One region of the Dorea sp. genome, then DNA from elsewhere that is predicted to be linked to it. Evidence: a T-box and tRNA genes for the amino acid it is inferred to sense, from the RefSeq annotation. Region 1 holds a T-box; the other holds one or more tRNA genes.
The links. A T-box is a leader RNA that pairs with one kind of tRNA and senses whether it is charged. The one in region 1 lies ahead of ACWJAF_RS09135 (valine--tRNA ligase), so its partner is inferred to be a tRNA-Val.
Positions count from the first base shown of each region.

Region 2: it encodes a tRNA-Val, which carries the amino acid that the T-box ahead of ACWJAF_RS09135 (valine--tRNA ligase) is inferred to sense. The anticodon was not compared.

Region 1 covers NZ_CDRRQK010000017.1:59,402-63,817, reverse strand. Annotated here, with positions in the region: gene ACWJAF_RS09145 (aldo/keto reductase) at 1-825, shown strand, start outside; gene ACWJAF_RS09140 (AEC family transporter) at 838-1,782, shown strand; T-box leader at 1,906-2,156, shown strand; gene ACWJAF_RS09135 (valine--tRNA ligase) at 2,222-4,416, shown strand, end outside.
Region 2 covers NZ_CDRRQK010000029.1:20,013-24,428, forward strand. Annotated here, with positions in the region: gene ACWJAF_RS11920 (GNAT family N-acetyltransferase) at 1-118, opposite strand, end outside; gene ispF (2-C-methyl-D-erythritol 2,4-cyclodiphosphate synthase) at 215-772, opposite strand; gene ACWJAF_RS11930 (hypothetical protein) at 830-1,189, opposite strand; tRNA gene ACWJAF_RS11935 (tRNA-Met) at 1,471-1,544, opposite strand; tRNA gene ACWJAF_RS11940 (tRNA-Met) at 1,553-1,626, opposite strand; tRNA gene ACWJAF_RS11945 (tRNA-Val) at 1,649-1,721, opposite strand; gene ACWJAF_RS11950 (hypothetical protein) at 1,935-2,396, opposite strand; gene ACWJAF_RS11955 (hypothetical protein) at 2,457-2,918, opposite strand; gene gdhA (NADP-specific glutamate dehydrogenase) at 3,334-4,416, opposite strand, start outside.

The sequences.
Region 1 (4,416 bases):
ACATTGAAAAATAAGATGGGTATTCCGTGCATTGGGTATGGAACATGGAAGACTCCGGACGGTGACACAGCTTTATCTAGTGTAAAGGCTGCTATTGAATCCGGATACAGACATATTGATACGGCAGCAGCTTATGGCAATGAAAGCAGTGTTGGAGAAGGTATAATCCAAAGTGGTATTGCAAGAGATGAGTTATTTGTTACAAGCAAGGTATGGAATACGGAGCGTGGATATGATAAGACGATGAAGGCATTTGAGAAAACCTGCAAAGATCTGAAGATGGATTATCTGGATATGTATCTGATTCATTGGCCGGCATCTCAGCATCAGTTTGAAAACTGGGAGGAACTTAACCTTTCTACATGGAAAGCAATGACAGAGCTTTATAAAGCAGGAAAAATAAAAGTAATTGGAGTATCTAATTTTATGCCGCATCATTTAAAAGCATTGATGGAGACAGAAGTGACACCGATGGTTGATCAGATCGAATTTCATCCTGGATGTATGCAGGATGAAACAGTAAGCTACTGTAAAAATAATGGGATTCAGGTAGAGGCATGGAGTCCGCTTGGAAATGGACGTATCTTGGAAGATTTCACATTACAGGAAATCGCACAGAAATATGGTAAATCTGTTGCACAACTTTGTATCCGCTGGTGCCTTCAGCACGACATACTGCCGCTGCCAAAATCCGTAACACCATCACGTATTAGAGAAAATGCGGAAGTCTTTGATTTTATCCTGGATGAGAATGATATGGAAAGAATAGACAGCATGGGAAATTTTGGCGGGTCTGGATCACATCCGGATAAGATTGATTTTTAAGGAAGGACAATTATGGACAATCTGATATTTAGTTTAAATGCAACAGTCCCCATTTTCTTAATGATGATACTGGGACTGTTCTTCAATAAGATCGGTTGGATGGACGAAGATTTTGCTAATAAGATGAACAAATTCGTCTTCCGGATTCCGTTGCCGGTATTATTATTCGGCGATCTGGCAGTCGTAGACATTAAAGAAGCGTGGGATACGAAATTCGTAGTTTTCTGCTTTGTCATTACACTGATCAGTATCTCGATCGCAATTGGAATCTCCTGCCTGTTAAAAGATAGAAATATCCAGGGAGAATTTATCCAGGGAGCATACAGAAGCAGTGCTGCACTTCTTGGAATTGCATTTATCCAGAATATCTACGGCAATTCCGGACAGGCACCGCTTATGATCATCGGAAGCGTGCCGCTTTATAATATCATGGCAGTTGTTGTACTGTCGTTTTTTAAGCCGGGACAAAAAGGAATGGATAAAGCACTGATTAAAAAGACACTGATCGGTATCATTACAAATCCAATCATCATCGGTATTGTAGCCGGTTTAGTGTGGTCAGCACTGAAGCTTCCGATGCCGGTGATCTTACATAAGGCAGTCAGCAGTGTCGGTGGTGTAGCAACACCGATGGGACTAATGGCAATGGGTGCTACATTTGATATCAAGAAAGCATTTGGTAAGATCAAACCGACTGTGATTGCTGCATTTATCAAATTAATTGGTTTTGTGGCGGTATTCATGCCGCTTGCCGTAGCAATCGGATTCAGAAAAGAGAAACTGATCGCAATCCTGGTCATGCTTGGATCGGCAACGACAGTCAGCAGTTTTGTTATGGCTAAGAATATGGGACATGAGGGAGTATTGTCTTCCAGTGTAGTTATGCTCACGACCATGTGCAGCGCATTTACCCTGACCGGATGGCTCTATATAATGAAGTGTTTCGGCCTGGTATAGAAGCCTGGTGGAAGGAATGAATATCTGAAGAAACTCTTGCAGAACTCCTTAAGAGTTTCTGAAAAATACCTAAACTCCTTGACAAATGGGGACTTGATGGCTATCATATTCAGTAGTTTATACATAAAGGCATTGAAGAAGAGGAGTACGCGTAAGTTCGTCCATACCAGAGAGAGTGATCCATCGGCTGAGAGACACTTAAGGAATACGAGACGTCGGAAGGTAGCTTCGGAGCCGGATGAATGAACCTGATACTATAAAATTGGCATTAGTTCATCCCGGAGTCGTTCCCGTTAAAGAATAAGATGAGATATATAGTGAAGAATTTCTTCCTATATAATGAAGGTGGTACCGCGACTACAATCGCCCTTTACGTAATGTAAAGGGTTTTTTCATGTAATAAAAAAATGTGAAAAAAGTGTGAAATGAGGAGGAAACTATGAGCGAAAACCTGGAAAAGACTTACAATCCCAAAGCGATTGAAGCAAAATTATATGAAAAATGGTGTGATAACAAATATTTCCACGCCGAAGTAGACAGAAGCAAGAAACCATTTACTACAGTAATGCCGCCACCGAACATTACCGGTAAGCTTCACATGGGACATGCCCTGGATAATACACTGCAGGATATCCTGATCCGCTATAAGAGAATGCAGGGATACAATGCACTCTGGATCCCGGGAACAGACCATGCGGCTATCTCTACTGAGGTTAAGGTTACAAACCAGTTAAAAGAAGAAGGAATTGATAAAAAAGAATTAGGAAGAGAAAAATTCCTGGAAAGAACATGGCAGTGGAAAGAAGAATATGCAGGAACCATCGAAGGTCAGTTAAAGAAATTAGGTGTATCCTGTGACTGGGACAGAGAACGTTTCACAATGGACGAAGGATGTTCCAAAGCAGTAGAAGAAGTATTCATCAAATTATACAACGAAGGATACATTTACAAAGGATCCAGAATCATCAACTGGTGCCCGGTATGTAAGACGTCCCTTTCCGATGCAGAGGTTGAGCATGAGGAACAGGATGGATTCTTCTGGCATATCAAATATCCAATCGTTGGAACAGATGATTACCTTGAGATCGCAACTACACGTCCGGAGACATTACTTGGAGATACTGCAATCGCAGTTCACCCGGATGATGAAAGATACAAAGATATCGTAGGAAAAATGTGTAAACTGCCACTGACAGACAGAGAGATTCCGATTGTTGCCGATTACTATGTAGACAAAGAGTTTGGAACAGGTGCGGTTAAGATCACACCTGCACATGACCCTAACGATTTCGAAGTTGGAAAACGTCACAACCTGCCTGAGATCAACATCATGAACGATGATGCAACGATCAACGAGCAGTACGGTGGAAAATACGCCGGAATGGACCGCTACGAGGCAAGAAAGGCGATGGTAGCTGATCTGGAAGAACAGGGATACCTGGTAAAAGTAGTTCCACATTCTCATAATGTAGGAACACATGACCGTTGTCACACAACTGTAGAGCCAATGATCAAGCAGCAATGGTTCGTGAAGATGGAAGAACTGGCAAAACCAGCCATCGAAGCAATCAAGAACGGCGACTTAAGATTCGTTCCGGAACGTTTCAACAAGATCTACCTGCACTGGCTTGAGAATATCCGTGACTGGTGTATTTCCCGTCAGATCTGGTGGGGACACAGAATCCCGGCTTACTACTGCGATGAATGTGGTGAAGTAGTTGTCGGACACGGCGCACCGGAGAAATGCCCGAAATGTGGATGCACACATTTTACACAGGATGAAGATACACTGGATACATGGTTCAGTTCAGCTCTGTGGCCATTTTCAACACTCGGATGGCCGGATAAGACAGAGGATCTGGATTACTTCTATCCGACAGATGTTCTGGTAACAGGCTATGATATCATCTTCTTCTGGGTAATCCGTATGGTATTCTCAGGATATGCACATACTGGAAAAGCACCGTTCCATACAGTATTTATCCATGGTCTGGTTCGTGACTCACAGGGACGCAAGATGAGTAAATCCCTTGGAAATGGTATCGATCCGCTGGAGATCATCGATCAGTATGGTGCAGATGCACTCCGTATGACACTGATGACAGGTAACGCACCTGGTAATGATATGCGTTTCTACAATGAACGTGTAGAAGCAAGCCGTAACTTTGCAAATAAAGTATGGAATGCTTCCAGATTTATCATGATGAACTTAGGCGACAAAGAGCTTAAGAAACCGGCTGATTTCACAGTACGTCCGGCTGACAGATGGATCATGTCCAAGTGCAACAACCTTGTAAAAGATGTAACAGAAAATATGGACAAGTTCGAGCTTGGTATCGCACTTTCCAAGATCTATGACTTCTTATGGGATGAGTTCTGCGACTGGTACATCGAGATCGCAAAATACCGTATCTACCATGCAGAGGAAGATCCACAGGGAGCAAACGATGCATTATGGACACTGAAAGAAGTACTGAAGAAATCTCTGAAACTGCTTCATCCATACATGCCATTCGTTACAGAAGAAATCTACAGCAAGTTAGTACCGGAAGAAGAGTCACTTATGATGTCTGACTGGCCGGTATATGAAAAAGACTGGAACTTCCCGATCGCAGAGAACATTGCAGATCACTA
Region 2 (4,416 bases), on a different contig from region 1:
CTTTTACCTTTTCTTCATAATAGTAATCTACGAAGCTTTTACTGTCTTCAGAAAACACTTCTTCATATAATGCTCTTGTGTTCTGTCTTTCTTCTGCTTCCAGTTTTTTTATTTCCATTTTGTGTATCTCTCCTAATTCACTTTTCAGAGTGCCTCTGAGCTTGCAGAAAGCTTTTTTCAGACACACTCCAGGGGTTGAGCCATTTTTCCGCCTTTATTCTTCATTTGAAAACGCTTTCATACAGCCTCCACATCCTGCGCATCCGCCTTCTGATGGTCCGACTCTGTAGCTGTAATTTGCAATGGTATCCAGGCTTGCAATCGCCTGGGATGAAATTCCTTCTCCTGTTCCTGTAAATCCAAGTCCTTCTTCTGTCGTTGCCTTGATATTCACCTGATCAATATCAATGTGAAGTGCCTCTGCGACATTGGCACGCATCTGTTCGATATGTGGAGCCATCTTTGGTCTCTGCGCAATGATCGTGGCATCAATGTTACCAATTACATAGAGTTTTTCATCGATCAGCTTTCCTACATGCTCTAAAAGCCTGATACTGGATGCTCCTTTGTACGCAGGATCTGTATCTGGGAAATGTTTTCCGATATCTCCCAGTGCCGCTGCTCCAAGCAGTGCATCCATAATCGCATGTAACAGTACATCCGCATCAGAATGACCAAGCAGACCTTTTTCATAAGGGATTTTTACTCCTCCCAGGATCAGATCCCGTCCTTCGGTTAATTTGTGCACATCATATCCCATACCTACACGCATATGTGTTCCTCCTGTTTCTTTGTTTTCCGAATATTCCGCCCGCCGGCAATATATCTATTATTCATTTTCTTTTTTAATTTCATCGGTTTCTTCTGATACTGCAGCTTTTTCTTCTACTGCAGCTTCTTCTGTTGCTTCTTCTCCTGCTGCCTCCTCTGTCTCTGTCTGGCCGTCTTCATCCTCATCTTTATTCAGCTGCCCCATCACGCTGTCGTCTTCATATTCTTTCTTCACAAGCTTGGTTCCAGATCTCACAAGCCAGATCAGACCGATAATGATAAATACGATTCCCGCTGCCACATACAATATGTAATTCTCCGGCTGTTCTTTAATCGAACTGATCAGAAGTTTTCCTCCCAGATATGTGATATAGCCGCCCGCTAATATACGGATCAGCAAACTACTTCTTGGTACCATATTATGTTTCCTCCTGTTTCTTAACATACGTTATCGATTAGGATCAAAAGATATTTTGTTCCTGACCTGATGCCATAGATTGCTCTGTACCTTCACTGACATCATATGTAATGTATTATAGACGATTTCACTTTTCTTGTATACTTTACCATGAAAGATTTCATGATGTTTTTATAACTTGGAATGCAAAATACCCCTTAAGCAGTTTGGGATTTTTCTCTCCTGCCTAAGGGGTATCATATTATTTTTCACTATGTAAACATTTATATTTAAAATAAAAATAGCGGGAACTGGATTTGAACCAGCGACACCACGGGTATGAACCGTGTGCTCTAGCCAACTGAGCTATCCCGCCATAATCAGTAGCGGGAACTGGATTTGAACCAGCGACACCACGGGTATGAACCGTGTGCTCTAGCCAACTGAGCTATCCCGCCACAATCAAATTTTGAAAATGTATGGGACCAATAGGGCTCGAACCTATGACCCTCTGCTTGTAAGGCAGATGCTCTCCCAGCTGAGCTATGATCCCATATCTTTTGTCGTCTCTCTCGAACCGACTTCGTAAGTATATCATTGGTTCAGAGTAAAGTCAACACCTTTTTTACATTTTTTTGAAACTTTTTCAATAATTCCTCAAAAAGCGCCAATTTACAGTGTTTTAATTACGTAGATGTCAGAAAAAGCCAGCCATCCAATCTGCATTTTAGTTCTGGATAGCCGGCTTTTATTTATTGACCCTGCATCAAAAAAATATTTGATTAAACTTTCCTGTAGGACTTACTTTATATACCTTTTCATTCATGCTTTTCGCTATGTTTATTGCATCTGCTTCTTTTTCAAATGATAGAATCTCATATAAGCCAGTTTTCTTTTTCTCATTTGAAAACAGGAAATATTTATCATAATTATGTTTTAATTTATATGGAGCAATCTTATCATAACTGTCAGCATTTTTTTCAAGTACTGTCTTCAGCACCTCTCCCAGAATAGTTCTCATACTCTCCCCTTTTAAAACATAATAGTTTACTTTAGGATCAATAGAAGAAATTAACTCTTTATCAATCTCAGCACCATCTACCGTACTTTTTAATGTATTTATTTCTTTTTCAATTTCTTTCTTTTCAAACTGCTTTCTGTAATATTGCTTTGCCCCAAGCGGCGAACCAATAATCGAAGACAGTAAACCTTTTACAATATTATTCATATTGATTCTCTCCTTTCTTCTGAAGGCAAGTAATATACTATCAATATTACACTTGCATTGCTACCTAAAAGTTACTATCTCATTTAATAATGTTCTCGACAAAACAGATGCATTTTCTCCATCATCATTATTTAATGTAACTTGATTCGTTTGTTTATTATTATCAGATGATGTTGTTGAGTCTACATCAAACACAATTACTCTAATTTTTGCTGTAGTTAATTTTCCCGTTGAAGTATTTAATGTGCATAATGATGTATTTGTCGAACCAACTGATGGAAGTCCACAATAATTTGAAACTTTAATACTTGTAATGCTAGAAAGACTATATTTTCCATTACTATTATTTACCTTGTAATTAACAGTTGCAGTTAATGGTACACTATTTGCTACTCCGCTTAATGTTACGCTTTTGCTACTCGTTGCTGCATATGAATCGACTCCCATCAAAAAAGTGATACACGACAGCATTATAAAAAATGCACTTACTTTATGCAACAATTTTTTTGTCGTTTTTTTCATTGTTGGCCTCCTTTCAAAAATTCTGATAAATGTACGCTTTATAAACCCTATTGTTTATAAATGCAAGTATTTTTTAACACCACTTTACCACTAAAAATTACACATGCTTCTTTTTATAACATTTAAAAACATATCACCAGAAACCGTGAACTTATACTCTCAAAGTTTTTATTACTAAACTAATAGTAATCAATTTATTAACAGATCTGTCATTTTTAAAGTTGTAAACTGGTGTTTTCGCTTATATTATATCTGTTTTTTTTAATTATTGTCAATATTTTATCAGAGAATTGTCGCTATATTTTATTTTTGTCAGATTTTTATGTTATAACGCAAGTATATTCAATCAGTATATTTTTCCAAAAAGAAAAGCCCCGCACAAACACACAAGGCTTGCGGGGCTTTTTTATAAATCTTAAACGATTCCCTGAGCTGTCATAGCATCTACAACTTTTTCAAATCCTGCAATGTTAGCTCCGGCAACATAGTTACCTTCCATTCCGTAACGTTTTGCAGCATCGTCCATGTTGTGGCAGATGTTTACCATGATGTTCTTAAGTTTTGCATCTACTTCTTCGAATGTCCAGCTAAGTCTCTCGCTATTCTGTGACATTTCAAGTGCAGATGTAGCAACACCACCAGCGTTTGCAGCTTTACCAGGTGCAAAGATTACACCGTTCTCCTGCAGATACTGTGTTGCTTCTAATGTAGTAGGCATGTTAGCACCTTCGCATACAGCTACGCATCCGTTCGCTACTAACTGTTTTGCATCTTCAAGGTGAAGTTCATTCTGTGTAGCACATGGAAGAGCAAGGTCAACTTTTACAGACCATACACCACGTCCTTCATGATATTCTGAATTTGGACGGTAGTTCTTGTACTCTGTCAGTCTTGCACGTTTTACTTCTTTGATTTCTTTTAATGCTGCAACATCGATTCCGTCTGGATCGTATACCCATCCTGTAGAATCACTTGCTGTTACAACTTTTGCTCCAAGCTGCTGAGCTTTCTGGATTGCATAGATTGCAACGTTACCAGCTCCGGAAACTGCTACTGTCATTCCTTTGATGTCTTTTCCGTTAATCTTTAATAATTCCTCTGTTAAGTAAAGAAGACCATATCCTGTAGCTTCTGTTCTTGCTAAAGATCCGCCGTAGCTTAATCCTTTTCCTGTCAGAACACCTTCATACAGGCCTCTGATTCTCTTATACTGACCAAACATGTAACCGATCTCTCTTGCACCTGTTCCGATGTCACCAGCAGGAACATCTGTGTCAGCTCCGATATATTTGCAAAGTTCTGTCATAAAGCTCTGGCAGAATGCCATTACTTCTCTGTCTGATTTTCCCTTAGGATCGAAATCAGAACCACCTTTACCTCCACCGATTGGAAGTCCTGTCAGTGAGTTCTTGAAAATCTGCTCAAATCCAAGGAATTTGATGATACCAAGGTTTACAGATGGATGAAGACGTAATCCTCCTTTGTATGGTCCGATTGC